DNA from 4 places in the Staphylococcus agnetis genome. Region 1 is predicted to be linked to each of the others. Evidence: riboswitches for the same ligand, from Rfam matches in the RefSeq annotation. Region 1 holds a riboswitch; each other region holds the start of a gene.

What was found. Region 1 has a riboswitch for S-adenosylmethionine ahead of metX (homoserine O-acetyltransferase MetX). Riboswitches for the same ligand answer to the same signal wherever they lie in the genome.
Region 2: it holds a riboswitch for S-adenosylmethionine, as region 1 does, so the genes downstream of both, GJE18_RS08630 (M20 family metallopeptidase) here and metX (homoserine O-acetyltransferase MetX) in region 1, are expected to answer to the same signal.
Region 3: it holds a riboswitch for S-adenosylmethionine, as region 1 does, so the genes downstream of both, metK (methionine adenosyltransferase) here and metX (homoserine O-acetyltransferase MetX) in region 1, are expected to answer to the same signal.
Region 4: it holds a riboswitch for S-adenosylmethionine, as region 1 does, so the genes downstream of both, GJE18_RS09495 (Na+/H+ antiporter NhaC family protein) here and metX (homoserine O-acetyltransferase MetX) in region 1, are expected to answer to the same signal.

Annotation. Positions count from the first base shown of each region.
Region 1 is NZ_CP045927.1:2,445,086-2,449,112, reverse strand. It holds gene GJE18_RS00005 (hypothetical protein) at 1-306, shown strand, start outside; gene gvpU (gas vesicle accessory protein GvpU) at 325-708, shown strand; gene GJE18_RS12095 (AzlC family ABC transporter permease) at 1,009-1,701, shown strand; gene GJE18_RS12090 (AzlD domain-containing protein) at 1,698-2,027, shown strand; SAM riboswitch class I at 2,086-2,187, shown strand; gene metX (homoserine O-acetyltransferase MetX) at 2,261-3,226, shown strand; gene GJE18_RS12080 (DUF2232 domain-containing protein) at 3,566-4,027, shown strand, end outside.
Region 2 is NZ_CP045927.1:1,690,777-1,694,803, reverse strand. It holds gene GJE18_RS08645 (pyrimidine-nucleoside phosphorylase) at 44-1,345, shown strand; gene GJE18_RS08640 (DoxX family protein) at 1,355-1,708, shown strand; gene GJE18_RS08635 (S-ribosylhomocysteine lyase) at 2,093-2,563, opposite strand; SAM riboswitch class I at 2,793-2,903, shown strand; gene GJE18_RS08630 (M20 family metallopeptidase) at 2,995-4,027, shown strand, end outside.
Region 3 is NZ_CP045927.1:1,394,097-1,398,123, reverse strand. It holds gene pckA (phosphoenolpyruvate carboxykinase (ATP)) at 1-1,438, opposite strand, end outside; SAM riboswitch class I at 1,652-1,765, shown strand; gene metK (methionine adenosyltransferase) at 1,870-3,069, shown strand; gene GJE18_RS06900 (nuclease-related domain-containing protein) at 3,158-4,027, shown strand, end outside.
Region 4 is NZ_CP045927.1:1,845,367-1,849,393, forward strand. It holds gene GJE18_RS09495 (Na+/H+ antiporter NhaC family protein) at 1-1,250, opposite strand, end outside; SAM riboswitch class I at 1,343-1,439, opposite strand; gene GJE18_RS09500 (amidohydrolase) at 1,492-2,619, opposite strand; gene hutI (imidazolonepropionase) at 2,846-4,027, opposite strand, start outside.

The DNA of each region.
Region 1 (4,027 bases):
GAAAAAGAATCAGCTGAAGAAGAAGACTCCGAGGACTCAAAAGAAGAAGAGGATGAAGAGGAAGATTCAGAAACAGAGGAAGAAGAATCAACTGAAGAAGATGAAGACTCTGAAGATACGGAAGATGATGAGGAAGAAGAAAAACAAGACACTGCATTATCTGTTAAAGAGCCGAAAAAAGGTTTTTGGGATAAACTGACGAAAAACAAAAAATCAGTGAAAATCAAGAAAAATGAGGTTTCTAAAGAAGCTAAAGGCATTCAAACTAAAATAGAAATCAATGATGATACGGTTTCTAAAAAATAATCGTGTGGGGGTATCAATATGAGTGAAGCGACGAATAAAGACGGTATTTTAGAATCTTTTGTAGAGGCTACGAATGAAAATGGTTTTGCATTAGATATTTCTTTACTTGTTAATGGATCAATTGTTTCAGGGACGTTAGTTTCTGCTGAGGATTACTACAAATCTTTAAGTGAATCGTTTAAAGATGGCAATGATGTTGCTAAAGAATTTAGTGAACAATTTTCAGATGCGAGTGAATCTGCGAAATCAAGCGAAGGTGGCGCGAACTTTATTCATCTCAAAGATGCACGCGTTTATTTAAATGGTAGTCACCCAATTCCATCTGTAGGTTCGACATTATGGAGAGGTCGTTTAACTGAAGTGGATAGTTTCTTCTTAGGTAAAATTACAGAAGCAAAATAAATTTGACAAAAATTAATGCTAAGCACATTTTAATAAATGAGTAGCTGGATGGGTCTATTAAGATACATCCAGTTTTTTTATGCGTAAATGTGTAGGGGAGGGGATTTTAATAACATAGTGCGTATTTATGATATTAAAGGTATCTTTGATTAGGAAAAACTAATTATCCAGCATCGGCAAGAATTCAGTATTTTTAATACGAACGACAGTCTGACGTCACTCACACCTCAGACTAACCTTATAGTAATTTTTATTGATTTATACTAAAATAGTCTTAATTTTAAGGAGGGGTGAGGTGCAATGGCTTACAATTCGTTTAGGCAAGGTGTCAAAGATTGTATTCCTACGTTGCTCGGTTATGCGGGTGTTGGTTTTTCTTTCGGTATCGTAGGTATTGCATCTGGCTTCAGTATTTTAGACATCGCGTTACTATCTATACTTGTTTATGCAGGTGCTGCTCAGTTTATCATTATTGCATTAATGGCTGTTCAAACGCCTATATGGATTATTGTACTCACAGCACTTGTCGTTAACAGTCGTATGTTTTTATTAAGTATGACTCTCGCCCCAAACTTTAAAGCGACATCTTTACCTCATCGTATAGGTATCGGATCGTTATTAACGGATGAGACATTTGGTATCGCAATTACACCACATACAAAAGGAGCCGTAATCGGGAGACGTTGGATGCATGGCATCAATATAACAGCTTACATATTTTGGATTTTTGTATGTATTCTTGGTGCGTTACTTGGTGATATCTTTTCGAATCCTGAGGCGTTAGGATTGGATTATGCGATTATCGCCATGTTTATTTTCCTTATGTTAAGTCAATTTGAAGGTCTTACGAAACCAAAGTTACATCTCTATTTAAAATTGGTATGTATTGTCGTTATACAAATGATGGTACTCAGTCTTGTAATGCCATCTTATATCGCCATTTTAATTACATCAATGGTTACTGCTGCAATAGGGGTGGTGATGGACCGATGACAATGTATATTCTTTGGACGATTATTCTATCTGGTATAGGCACGTTATTATTACGTATTACGCCTTTCATCGCAATCGCACAATTACAACTTTCTGAAAAAGTCATTCAATGGTTATCTTTTATACCAATTACATTGTTTGCTGCCTTAGTTGTCGATGGATTAATTATTCAAGAAAGTGGTCACTTTGGATTTCGCTTAAACTGGATTTATGTATTCGCAGTTATACCAACACTCCTCGCTACTTTGATATCAAGGAGTTTAACCATTGCTGTTATTATAGGTATGGTAAGTGTTGCATGTTTAAGACTTATTCTACCTCTGTAAACATTTGCATGAATATTCTGAATACGTTATGATATGAATTAATGAATTGAATACTGAAAGCTTATTAAGAGAAGTTGAGGGATTTGGCCCTGTGATGCTTCAGCAACCACTTAGTGATAAGTACGGTGCTACAACCAACGAATGTTTCGAGTGATAAGTCAATGATTAACATGAGTTGTATTGCCGTACAGACGGTAGTACAACTTTTTTGTTTAGAGGGAGGGCATGCTAAATTGACACATTATACAGTAGATACACTGCATTTAGGTGAATTTAAAACAGAATCAGGTGAAATGATTCAAGATTTAAAATTGAGATATGAACATGTAGGATATCGAGGACAACCTCTGGTATTAGTATGTCACGCATTAACAGGAAACCATTTAACTTATGGTACAGAAGATAACCCTGGATGGTGGCGTGAAATTATTGATGGCGGCTACATGCCGTTACATGATTACCAATTTTTAACATTTAATGTGATTGGAAGTCCATTTGGATCTAGTTCGCGGCTAACAGATTCACAATTCCCTTCGAGGTTAACAATCCGTGATATCGTTTGTGCTATTGAATTAGGATTACAAGCGCTTCAATTTGAAACGATAGAAGTGTTGATAGGCGCCTCTCTCGGTGGTATGCAAGTACTAGAACTCTTGTATAACCAAAAATTTAAAGTGAAAAAGGCAGTCATTCTGGCTTCAACCGTAAAAACGTCTTCTTATTCACGCGCATTTAATGAAATCGCACGTCAAGCGATACATTTAGGAGGAAGGGAAGGCTTAAGTATTGCGAGACAATTAGGTTTTTTAACCTACCGGTCGTCTAAAAGTTATGAAGCGAGATTTACGCCGGATGAAGTAGTAACCTATCAAAAGCATCAAGGTGATAAATTCAAAACATCTTTTGATTTGAAGTGTTACCTCACACTGCTAGATGTGTTAGATAGTCACAATGTATTTCGAGGGCGTCAAAACGTTGAACACGTTTTTCGTTCGTTAGATACAAAGGTGTTAACGATGGGATTTACTGATGATTTACTCTATCCCGATGATCAAGTCGCGGCGATAGGGGATTATTTTAAATATCACCGTCATTTTTTTGTACCAGACAATGTGGGACATGATGGCTTTTTGTTAAATTTCAATGATTGGGCACCTTATTTGTACCACTTCTTAGAACTTTCAAGATTTAGACGCTAAATTTAGACGAATATGTTACATTTTTGTTATAATCATGTAAATGAGATACACGTTGATGAGCTGTATTTGAGTTATGATAACTGAAATACAACTTACCTATTGTTTGTATTAAGCAGAACACGATATAAAGAAAGACAATGTGTAGGAGCTATCTCAAAACTATTTTAAATGTGTATTGGCGAAGGTTTAAAATTTACTTTAAAAATAAAGATAAAAAACGGATGTTACGTGATTTTATTCGTAATATGAAACTATAATTCGAACGCATGACGTCTGTTGTAAACCACTCTCAAAGCCTGTAAAATAGTGACTATAAATTTAAGTTTGGAAGTGGCATTATTGTTTTCGAAAATTAAACCTAAAGACACCATATTAGGCACCATTGCATTAATTTTGGTTGCTTTAGTGATGCATTTTATACCTATATTGGGAGTAATTGTTATATTTTTTGCACCGCTTCCAGGAATTATTCTTTGGTATCGTTCTAAATATTCTTTTGGCATTGCTGCGCTGGTTTCAATTATGGTTGCAACCATCACGGGAAGTTTATTTGTGCAAACCTTTATGATTATTTTACTTCTTGCAAGTTTAATCATTAGTCAATTATTACTGATTAAAGCGTCAAAAGAACGCATTTTATATGTCGTCTCATTTGTCACAAGTTTAGTGACATTAGGCGTAATGATTTTTCTACAAAGTATTAAGAAACTGCCTTATGCGCACGAATTAATTGAACCATACAAAATCGTTGTAGATGAAACGATTCGTATGCAAAACTTAGATGCGCAATCGGCAAAAATC
Region 2 (4,027 bases), 750 kb from region 1:
ATAAATATGGAATATATCATAATAAAGAGAAGAGGGATTTACCATGAGAATGGTGGATATGATTTCTAAAAAACGTGATGGACATGCCTTAACGTCTGAGGAAATTAAGTTTATTATTGACGGTTACACAAAAGGGGAAATTCCGGATTATCAAATGTCGAGTTTAGCAATGGCAATTTATTTCCAAGATATGACAGATGAAGAACGCGCCGCATTAACGATGGCAATGGTAGAATCAGGAGATCAAATTGATTTATCTGATATTGAAGGTGTTAAAGTTGATAAACATTCTACAGGTGGTGTCGGTGATACAACGACACTTGTATTGGCACCACTTGTTGCTGCTTTAGACATTCCTGTAGCGAAGATGAGTGGTCGTGGGTTAGGTCATACTGGTGGTACAATTGACAAATTAGAAGCTGTTGAGGGTTTCCACGTTGAAATATCTGAAGCTGAATTTATCAAACTTGTAAATGAAGCTAAAATTGCTGTTATTGGCCAAACAGGTAATTTAACACCAGCGGATAAAAAGATTTATGCATTGCGTGATGTAACTGGAACTGTCAACTCTATTCCGTTAATAGCGTCATCCATAATGAGTAAAAAAATTGCTGCGGGTGCAGATGCGATTGTACTTGATGTTAAAACAGGTAACGGTGCGTTTATGCAAACGGTAGAAGATGCCGAAGCGCTCGCCCATGCAATGGTTAAAATTGGAAATCAAGTAGGTCGTCAAACGATGGCGATTATTTCAGATATGAACCAACCATTAGGTTTGGGCATTGGGAATGCCCTAGAACTTAAAGAAGCCATTGATACACTTAAAGGAGAAGGTCCTGAAGATTTAACAGAACTCGTACTTACATTAGGTGCACAAATGGTCGTGTTAGCTAAAAAAGCTGAAACTTTAGAAGAAGCGCGCGTAAAATTACAAGAAGTGATTGATAACGGTGCTGCGATTGAAAAATTCAAAACGTTCTTAAGTAATCAGGGTGGAGATGCCTCTGTTGTAGATGATCCATCAAAATTGCCAACAGCGCAATATACATTTGAATTACCAGCGAAAACGTCAGGTGTTGTTTCTGAAATGGTAGCAAATGAAATTGGTATAGCATCAATGATGTTAGGTGCAGGGCGTCAAACTAAAGAAGATGACATTGATTTAGCTGTCGGACTGGTACTTCATAAAAAAATTGGTGATAAAGTTGAAGAGGGAGAATCTTTACTCACAATTCATGCTAATCAAGAAGATGTTGAAGCGGTTAAACAAAAATTATATGACAATATTACAATTTCTGATTCTGCAGAAACGCCAAAATTGATTTATAAAGTAATTACGGAGTAGTGATTGATTATGAAGCGATTTCAACGCGTTGTATTTGGCATTTTATTTGTGTTCATAGGGATTTTACACTTTGCGCGTGAAACGACATTTCGCAAAATTGTACCCCATTATTTACCATTCCGTAAAGCGGCGGTCCTCATTACTGGTGTGTGCGAAATCGTTTTTGGAATTGGCTTATTCATACGTCGTCCGAGTTATGTATTTAAACATATCATGATTGCTTTTTTATGGGCTGTACTACCCGCAAATATTTATATGGCTCGACATATCGACAAAATAGAAGGCCTCCAATTGCCAAAATCGTTATTATATCTTCGTATCCCGTTACAGTTTCAGTTAATGAAATGGATACGTCATTTATAATTAAGTGGATGAAACTCAAGTATTTCACATTTAATTGTTTCAACACTTTGCTTTTCTAGGTGTCTTACTTCATAATGGATGTTTGGTTTCAGATTGATGCCTCAGCAGTCTCGGTTAAGTAAGCAATCAAAGTAATGTTATCATTCTCTTACTTTTGCTCTTATAGATTAAATTAAGAAACATAAATGAATAACAGGCAACGAAGTTCTCATGTATGCATGAATTTTGTTGCCTGTTTTGTTATACAGGATTGTGATGTTTCAACCCTTATTTATATGATTTAATGAATTTTCGCTAAGGGAGATGCTTGTCTATTCTCCATGCACCGCACCTTAATCATTAAATAGGCTTTAAAAGAAAGTGACAAGTGAAATCAATATAAGATTATTTACCTTCTCCAAATACATCATGCCATTGATGACGCTTATCTAAAAATGCTTGCGCAATAGTTTTTGCTCCTTCAAGAGAATGGCTAGCTGCCCAACCACATTGTACTTCATTACACGCTGGGACCTCATTAGCATTTAAAACGTCATGAATCGTGTTTTCAATAATATTTAATACATCATCGTAATCTTTATGGTTAATAAATGACACATAAAAACCTGTTTGGCATCCCATTGGACTTAAATCTACGACTTTGTCTGAATGATTACGAATATTTTCAGCCATTAAATGTTCGAGACTGTGTAAACCTGGCATGTCCATATGTTCTTTATTTGGCTGTTTGAAACGAATATCATACTTGTAAATGTCATCTCCATTTTCCCCTTGCATTTTACCTGCAAGGCGTACATATGGTGCAACTACTTTTGTGTGATCTAAATTAAAACTTTCTACGTTCATTTTTGGCATATTGACATCCTCCTTTATTATTTTCATTTTAACATAACTTTCATTGTATCAAAGGGGGATGCCTTTTCATTGAATGAAGGAATGAGACCGAACCTATTTATAAAGGGGGATGACGATGAGAATGATGCCTTAATTGGGTATGTGACATAACAGTGAGAAATTGTGTAAATAATAAAAATAGCATGACAAATCAGTCGATTTCCGATAAAATGAGTACTAATTAAATAACAATTTATCAAGAGTGGTGGAGGGAATTGGCCCTACGAAGCCCTGCAACCTCATCGAGTAACGATAAAGGTGCTAAATCCAACAATAGCATTTGACTATTGATAGATAAATGACATACAAATGGTTATCAACGTTTGATGTGCGTCTATTAATAGACTTACATCACGTATGATAACTTTTTGTTTTTGAAGGGAGAAATTACTTTGGTATCAGTAAGACAGCGCATTTTAGATTATATAGACAATCATCGCTTACATTATTTAGATATGAGTCACCAAATACATGATCGACCAGAATTAGGGAATGAGGAATTATTTGCGTCGCGTCTTTTAATAGACCAATTATCAACGCACGGTTTTAATATTGAAAAGGATATTGCAGGCCACTCAACAGGCTTTATCGCATCCTATGAGGCAAAAGAGCCGGGACCAACGATAGGGTTTTTGGCAGAGTATGATGCCTTGCCGGGATTAGGTCATGCGTGTGGACATAATATTATAGGGACCGCTAGTGTACTTGCAGGTATCGCGCTCAAACAAGTGATTGATGAACTAGGAGGCAGTGTCATTGTTTTTGGGTGTCCGGCTGAAGAAGGTGGCGAAAACGGTAGCGCAAAAGCATCTTACGTCAAAGAGGGGATTTTTGATGATGTGGATATTGCGCTGATGATTCATCCAGGAAACGACACGTATCCGACGATTCATACGCTTGCTGTAGATGTATTAGATATCCAGTTCTATGGCAAGAGTGCACATGCATCTGAAAATGCAGAAGATGCTAAGAATGCTTTAGATGCAATGCTCAGCTTTTTTAATGGTATAGCACAATTAAGACAACACATTCATAAATCAGAACGTGTCCATGGCGTCATTTTAGACGGTGGTAAAGCGGCGAATATCATTCCTGATTATACACATGCACGTTTTTATACACGTGCAACGACGAGGAAATCTCTCGATATATTAACAGAACGCGTGCATCAAATTGCAAAAGGCGCAGCCATTCAAACAGGTTGTAATTATGAGTTTGGACCGATTCAAAATGGGGTAAACGAATTTATCAAATCACCACAACTTGATGCTTTATTTGAACGTTATGCAACAGAATTAGGGGAAGAAGTCAGTCATGATGATTTTGGTTATGGTTCGACTGATACAGGTAATGTGAGCCATGTAGTGCCTACGATTCATCCACATATTAAAATAGGACCGCGTAGCTTAGTTGGTCACACACATC
Region 3 (4,027 bases), 1.1 Mb from region 1:
TTGTGGTAGGTACATCTTCAACCGCTTTTGGAATATTTAATCCGAAAATATGATCTTTTTCAAACTCAGCATTTTTTAGTTTGCCACTAATAGCGTCATTCACCATTTTACGTGTATGGCGTAGTTCGATACGATTTCCGATACCATATTTACCACCAGTCCAACCTGTATTCACTAAATATACATCCACATCATGTTTGTCAATTAAATCACCAAGTAAATCCGCGTATACTTTAGCATTTAACGGTAGGAATGGAGCGCCAAAACATGTTGAGAATGAGGGTTGAGGTTCTGTAATACCACGTTCTGTCCCTGCAAGTTTTGATGTAAATCCACTTAAGAAATGATACATCGCTTGATCTTTGGTTAATTTAGAAATTGGAGGTAACACGCCAAATGCATCTGCAGTCAAGAAAATGATGGTATTTGGATGAGATGCTTTAGATGGTACGACAATGTTGTCGATGTGATGAATTGGATATGCAGCACGTGTATTTTCAGTGAGTTTATTGTCATCAAAATCCACATAACCATGTTCATCTACAACGCAATTTTCTAAAACAGTACCATATCGAATGGCATTAAAAATTTGGGGTTCTTTTTCTTCTGACAGATGAATGGCTTTTGCGTAACAGCCACCTTCAATATTAAAGACACCATTTTCATTCCATCCATGTTCATCATCACCGATTAATTTACGATTTGGATCAGCGGATAAAGTGGTTTTACCTGTACCAGATAATCCAAAGAATAATGCAACATCACCTTTATTACCTACATTAGCCGAGCAGTGCATACTCATAATGTTTTGTTCTGGTAATAAATAATTCATCACAGAGAAAATAGATTTTTTCATTTCGCCTGCATATTCCGTGCCCCCGATTAAAACCGTTTTATGCTTAAACGAAATGATTACAAAGGTTTCTGAACGAATGCCATCTTTTTCTGGATTTGCTTTGAATGTAGGTGCAGAAATAATCGTAAAATCAGCTTTTATTTTTGCAGCCTCTTCTTTAGAGTTTGGTTTGATAAATAAATTTTGTGCAAATAAGTTATGCCACGCAAACTCATTGACGACTGTTAAATCGAGCTGTGAATCTTTATCACTACCTGCATAACCATTGAAAACAAATATCTCATCTTTACTGTCCAAATAATCAATCACTTGATAGTATAAGTTTAAAAACTTTTCCTCTGAAATAGGTTGATTAATTGTGCCCCAATCAATATCATCTTTTACTTGAGGATTGTCTACAATATATTTATCTTTTGGAGAACGTCCAGTATAAACGCCCGTTTTTGCATTGATGGCCCCGAGTTCTGTTAATTCAGCTTCGTCTCGTTTTAATATTTTGTTATAAAGTTCTGTTGTTGTAAGTTGAAAATGAGATGAAGGCTTGTCTTTTAAAGCGTCAATTGCTTGTGTGTCAAACGACATGATTTTATCCCTCCAATAGTTGTTTCGGCAATGTAAGCCTTTACAATTCAAGAGTATAACACATTGATTTCATAATCCATACCAAAATTAGGTAATTTGGAGAGAAAAATAGTAAAATAATTAGGTTGTTAAATCGCTTTTATATTTGTGTAACATAAGACGAAACTGAATTGACACTATTAAAAAATTTATGTAATATAGGACTAACGGATTCTCTTATCCTGAGTGGTGGAGGGACATGGACCCAATGAAACCCAGCAACCTCTTCTTTCAATAGAAGAAAGGTGCCAAACCGTTTGCAGACATATATAGTCTGAACGATAAGAGCGAATGGACGTTAAAGGCCTTCTCTCTATTTTATAGTGTGAAAGGCTTTTTTTATTGGCTCAGTCACAGAGAGAACTTCGTAATAAAATTTAAAGGAGCTTAATATGACTTACAATAGACGCTTATTTACTTCAGAATCAGTTACTGAAGGACATCCAGATAAAATTGCCGATCAAATTTCTGATGCGATTTTAGATGAAATTTTGAAAGGTGACCCTAATGCGCGTGTAGCATGTGAAACGACTGTTACGACGGGGATGGCGTTAATCGCTGGTGAAATCACAACATGTACATATGTAGATATTCCTAAAGTTGTGCGCGAAACGGTTAAAGAAATCGGCTATACGCGTGCAAAATATGGTTATGACTACAAAACAATGTCAGTGCTTACAGCAATCGATGAACAATCGCCAGATATCGCACAAGGTGTGGATCGCGCTTTAGAATATCGTGAAGATAATCAAGATGAGGTTCTAAATACGGGTGCTGGCGATCAAGGATTAATGTTTGGTTATGCCACTAACGAAACAGATACATTTATGCCATTACCAATTGATTTGTCTCATAAATTGTCTAAACGCTTAACAACGGTGCGTAAAGATGGTACGTTAAGTTATTTAAGACCAGACGGTAAAGTTCAAGTTACTGTTGAATATGATGAAAACAATCAACCAAAACGTATTGATACTATCGTTATTTCATCACAACATCATGAAGATATTGAATTAAAAGATATTCAAGATGATTTAAAGAAACATGTGATTTATCCTACAGTAGATAAAAAGTTAATCGATGAGGATACAAAGTTCTTTATCAATCCTACAGGCCGTTTTGTTATCGGTGGTCCTCAAGGGGATGCAGGTCTTACAGGGCGCAAGATTATCGTTGATACTTACGGCGGTTATGCGCGCCATGGTGGCGGTGCATTTTCGGGTAAAGATCCGACAAAAGTAGACCGTTCTGCTGCGTATGCTGCACGCTATGTAGCTAAAAACATTGTCGCTGCAGGCCTAGCAGATAAATGTGAAGTCCAAATTGCATATGCAATTGGTGTCGCGCAGCCTGTATCTATTTCAATCGACACGTTTGGGACAGGCAAAGTTTCAGAAAGTATCCTCATTGAAGCGGTAAGACAAAACTTTGATTTACGACCTGCTGGGATTATTAAAATGTTAGACTTACAACGTCCTATTTACAAACAAACTGCTGCATATGGTCATTTTGGACGCAATGATATTAATGTTCCATGGGAAAAAACGGATAAGATCGATATTCTTAAACAATCAGTAGAAGCATTAAAATAAAGTTTTCTTAATTAAGATTCGCGATTTGATTCGCTTTTTTATATAATGATGATAATAAAGCAAATGAAGAAAAGGTAGGTAATTGTTCATGTCACAATTAGATCCCATTCAAATTGGGTTAATCGTTGCGAGTGCCCTCGCACTTTTGTTTCTAATCATGTTTCTCTTTGCCTTGCGCAGTAAGAAAAAAGTGAAAGAAACGTATTCGAATCAGTTTCAATCTAAAGAAGAAAAATTAAATCATGAGCATAAGGAAGCTCTTGAAAAAGCACGTATTGAAAAGAAAAAATCAGATACGCGTCATAAAGAGCAATATGACTCTATGTTGTCATCAAAAAATCGTGAAATCGATGCATTAAAATTATTCTCAAAAAATGATAGTGAATATATTACTGATATGCGCTTATTGGGAATTAGAGAACGTCTAGTTAAAGAAAAGCGTATTCGTCCTGAAGATATGCATATCATGGCGAATATCTTTATGCCAACTAACACTTTAGAAGACATTACGCGAATTAGTCATCTTGTATTGACACGTACAGGTCTCTATATTATTGATTCAGAATTGTTAAAAGGACATGTATACCAGGGTGTCAGTCAAAATCAATTTAAAGACAATCCTATGATGGAACACGTATTTAAAACGTTAAATTTAGATGGACAATCTCCTCAAACGATTGTACTTGATCAAAATGAAGAGAGACAAGCGCTTTCAGTAGTAGATTATACGTCTCAACTTGAATCAATTGAAAAGCTGGCAACGACATTGCAACAAAAGCTAAACCTTAAATATGCGCCAACAGCAATTCTTTATTTTAATCCAAGACATGATGGTGACATCACTATTTCAAATTATGCTTCACAAAGTGGAACTAAAGTATTAGTCGGACCTGCACAACTTGATGAGTTCTTTAATAAGTTTGTTTTCCACGGACGCATTCAATATGATGTGAATGAT
Region 4 (4,027 bases), 600 kb from region 1:
CATAAAGCTAACATTACTGGATAAATAGAATATGGGACTAACATCACAGGTGAAATACCCGCAACACCTGCTGCTGCAATCAGCTGTGGGCTATAAGGGATAAAACCTTGCCATGCACTACCAAAAATATCTAAAATGCTGGCCGATTTACGTCGATCGATTTCATATTCATCAGCGATATCTTTCGCTAATGGACCTGACATAATAATAGAAATCGTATTATTTGCAGTAGAAATGTCCGCCACACTTACGAGACTTGCAATACCAAATTCTGCGCCTCTACGTGATTTAATTTTACTTTTCACTTTGTGCAATAGCCAATTAATCCCACCATTATGCTCAACAAGTCCTATCATTCCACCAATTAAGAGCGCGATGATTGCAATATCTTCCATCCCCACTATACCTTCTGAAGCAGCTTTTAAAAACCCTGCTAAATTAAACGAACCGTCAGCAATGCCAATTATTCCAGATAGTAAAATCCCACCTAACAATACGAGCACGACATTAATGCCTATTAAAGCTAATATCAATACAAGTAAATAAGGGATGATTTTAATAAAATTGTAATCATAACTTTGTCCATGATTAACGTGGTTACCGAGTGTAAGTACCCATAAAATGATGATTGTAATCATCGCACCCGGTAAAACGATACGAAAATTCACTTTAAATTTATCTGCCATTTGTGTACGTTGCGTTCTCACTGCCGCAATGGTCGTATCAGAAATCATCGATAAATTATCGCCAAACATCGCACCACCTACCACAGTAGCCATCGCTAATGCAGCTGGAATGTCTGTCGCTTGACTCAACCCAAATCCTACAGGCGCTATCGCTGCCACTGTTCCAACCGATGTTCCCATCGATATCGAAACAAACATACAAATAATAAACAACCCTACTATCAATAAATTTTGTGGAATCATCGACAATCCAAAATTGACAATAGATTCAACACCGCCCATTTTTTCAGCAGTTTTAGAAAAAGCACCTGCTAATATAAAAATAAACATCATTAAAATAATATTAGGATGACCAGCACTTTTTGCGAACACTTCAACTTTGTGCGCAAAATTTTCTTTTCGGTTCATCAATAGCGCCATAATTACACCAATAATTGCTGCTACATTGAGTGGCATAAATGTAAAATCTTTCGTAATTATACCTGCGCCTAAAAATATACAAATAAATACAACTAAAGGTAGTAAAGCCCAACCATTCATTTTATCTTTAAAATCTGTAGACATTTTTTTCTCCTCACAAAAATTAAGGTCAAACTCTAATAGTACATCATGCGCATACATACTATTAGGGCTTGACCTGATATCGTTTCCCGAACTTCTTATCTTCAGCCTCAAAGCTTCTGGAATTGGCACACGCATGACCATGTTGCCGAAGTTTCAAAGGGCCAGTCCCTCCACTTCTCTTGATATGAAGTATTTAATTTTACTGTTAAACTTTACATGAAATTTTGTAATTCGTCAATCTCTATGATGATTTCAAAATGAGTTGAATGGCATTTACGAAATAGTCTGTGACATTTTCAAAAATACGTTCATCTGGTTGATATAACGGATGATGTAAAGGATAGTCACTTTCGGAGCCTATCATAGCAAAATAACTTGGTGCTATCGCCTGATAACCCGAAAAATCTTCTCCTATTGTCAGTGGACGCACCAACTCCGCAACATCATAGCCCGCTTCTTTAGCGGCTTGAACTGCGAGCTTATGGAGCGCCTCTTCATTATTAACAGCTTTAGTTATTTTGAGATACTCTAAATCAATCTTAGTGTCAAATTGTGTAGCAACACCTTTGCAAATTTGTTTCATACGTGTTTCAACTTTAAGCTGTGTGTCATGGTCAAATGTACGTACAGTTCCCTCTACGATTGCATGATCAGGAATGACATTCCATGTCTGTCCACTGTGAATTTGACCAATAGTTACCACTGCTTCCTCGTAGGGAGCAATATTACGACTCACAATACTTTGAAAACTTTGAATCAATTGTGCCACGATGATACTCGGATCTTTAGCATCTTGCGGCATGGCCGCATGGGCTCCTTTAGCATGAACGATAATTTTAAAGCGATCAACATTTGATGTCATGATTCCAATTTTAGAGCGCCACTGACCTACTTTTAAAGTTGGATCATTATGAAATCCTAAGATGGCTTTTGCACCATTTAAGACACCTGTTTCCACTACACGGTTTGCACCAAACCCGAGTTCTTCAGAAGCTTGAAAGATGATACGCACACGACCATTTAATTTAGATTCCATCGTTTTAAGTCGTTCCACTGTGCCAAGTACACTCGCCATATGAATATCATGACCGCACGCATGCATCACGCCCTCAGTACGCGATTTAAATGCAACAGTCGCTTGTTCATGGATTGGAAGTGCGTCAATATCAGACCGTATCGCAATCATTGAATCACCTTGCCCTACTTCTGCAATCAAACCTGTTTGAAGTGGAACATCCAAAATTGACACATCCATATCTCGTAATATCGCTTTTAATCTTTTAGTTGTTTGAAACTCTTCATTAGAACGCTCGGGATACATATGAAAGTGACGTCTCCATGAGACCATTTGATCAAACCGATAAGACATAGAACTCCCCCTTATTGATTATTTAACAATGACCTAAAACGCTGAGATGTTATTAACACGTTTTGAATGAATAGTCATATTATCTCGTATACAGCATCTTATTTTCAATAAAATTTCCATATATCCTCATTATCATCAAGCATGCCTCATTCTAATACAAAACGTTCTCAAAATTTATTCAGAAATAAATTTCAAGAACGTCATATATCAATGTATTTTATCAAATTTAAGCTAGTGCAATGTCATGATTGATGATTACTTTACCATCTTTTATTACTTTTTCAACATGATTAATACCATAATGATATGGAATATATTCATGATTTGGCGCATGCCATATCACAATATTTGCTTTATCCCCTTTATTAATAGTGCCTGCATCCACATCTATCGCTTTCGCTGCGTTCACTGTAACTGCATTCCAAATTTCATTCGGTGATAATTTTAATTTCAACGCCGCAATAGCCATTACCATTTGAAGATTATTTGTTACGCAACTTCCGGGATTAAAATCCGTTGCAATCGCTATGGCACCATTGTTTTCAATCATACCTCGTGCATCAGCATAATCATTTTTGCCTAAGTAAAAGGTTGTTCCAGGCAATAGTACCGCTACCGTATCTGAGTCACTCAATTTTGCTTTATCAGTATCGCTTGATGCTACGAGATGATCTGCTGAAATGGCTTGTTGATCAATCGCGAGTCCTAATCCACCTAGAGGATCAATTTCATCGGCATGAATTTTAACTTTAAAGCCTTCTTTTTTAGCGGCTTCCATGTAACGTTTAGATTCTTCAATAGTGAATACACCTGTTTCACAAAAAATGTCTGCAAAATCGGCATAGGCCTTTACTTCAGGAAGCAAGGCAATCATGTCTTCTAAAAATGCTTCATTCGATGATGCATCTTTGGGTACTGCATGAGGGCCTAAAAACGTATGACGCATATCCAAATTATATTTGTCTTGTAAGCGACGTGATACTTTAAGTTGTTTCAATTCATTTTCTTTATCTAAACCATAGCCACTTTTACTTTCAACCGCTAATACACCATGGTGCATCATTGTAAGTAAATCATGTTCTGCCTTTTTGAATAAATCATCTTCACTCGTTTGACGTGTTGCTTTTACTGTTGAAAGGATGCCCCCGCCTTGTTCTAATATCTCAAGATAAGACACGCCTTGACGTTTTAAAGACATTTCATGTTCACGTGACCCTCCATGTACGAGGTGCGTGTGCGCATCTACTAAAGCTGGTGACACCACTTTGCCTGTCGCATCAATTGTTTCTTTTGCTTCAAAATCGTTTGTATAAGGTCCCGAATAAACAACTTTGCCGTCTTTAACAACCACTGTTCCATTTTCTACGATGTTCAGTTCATCTAAGTCTGCACCTTTTAAAGGACGTTC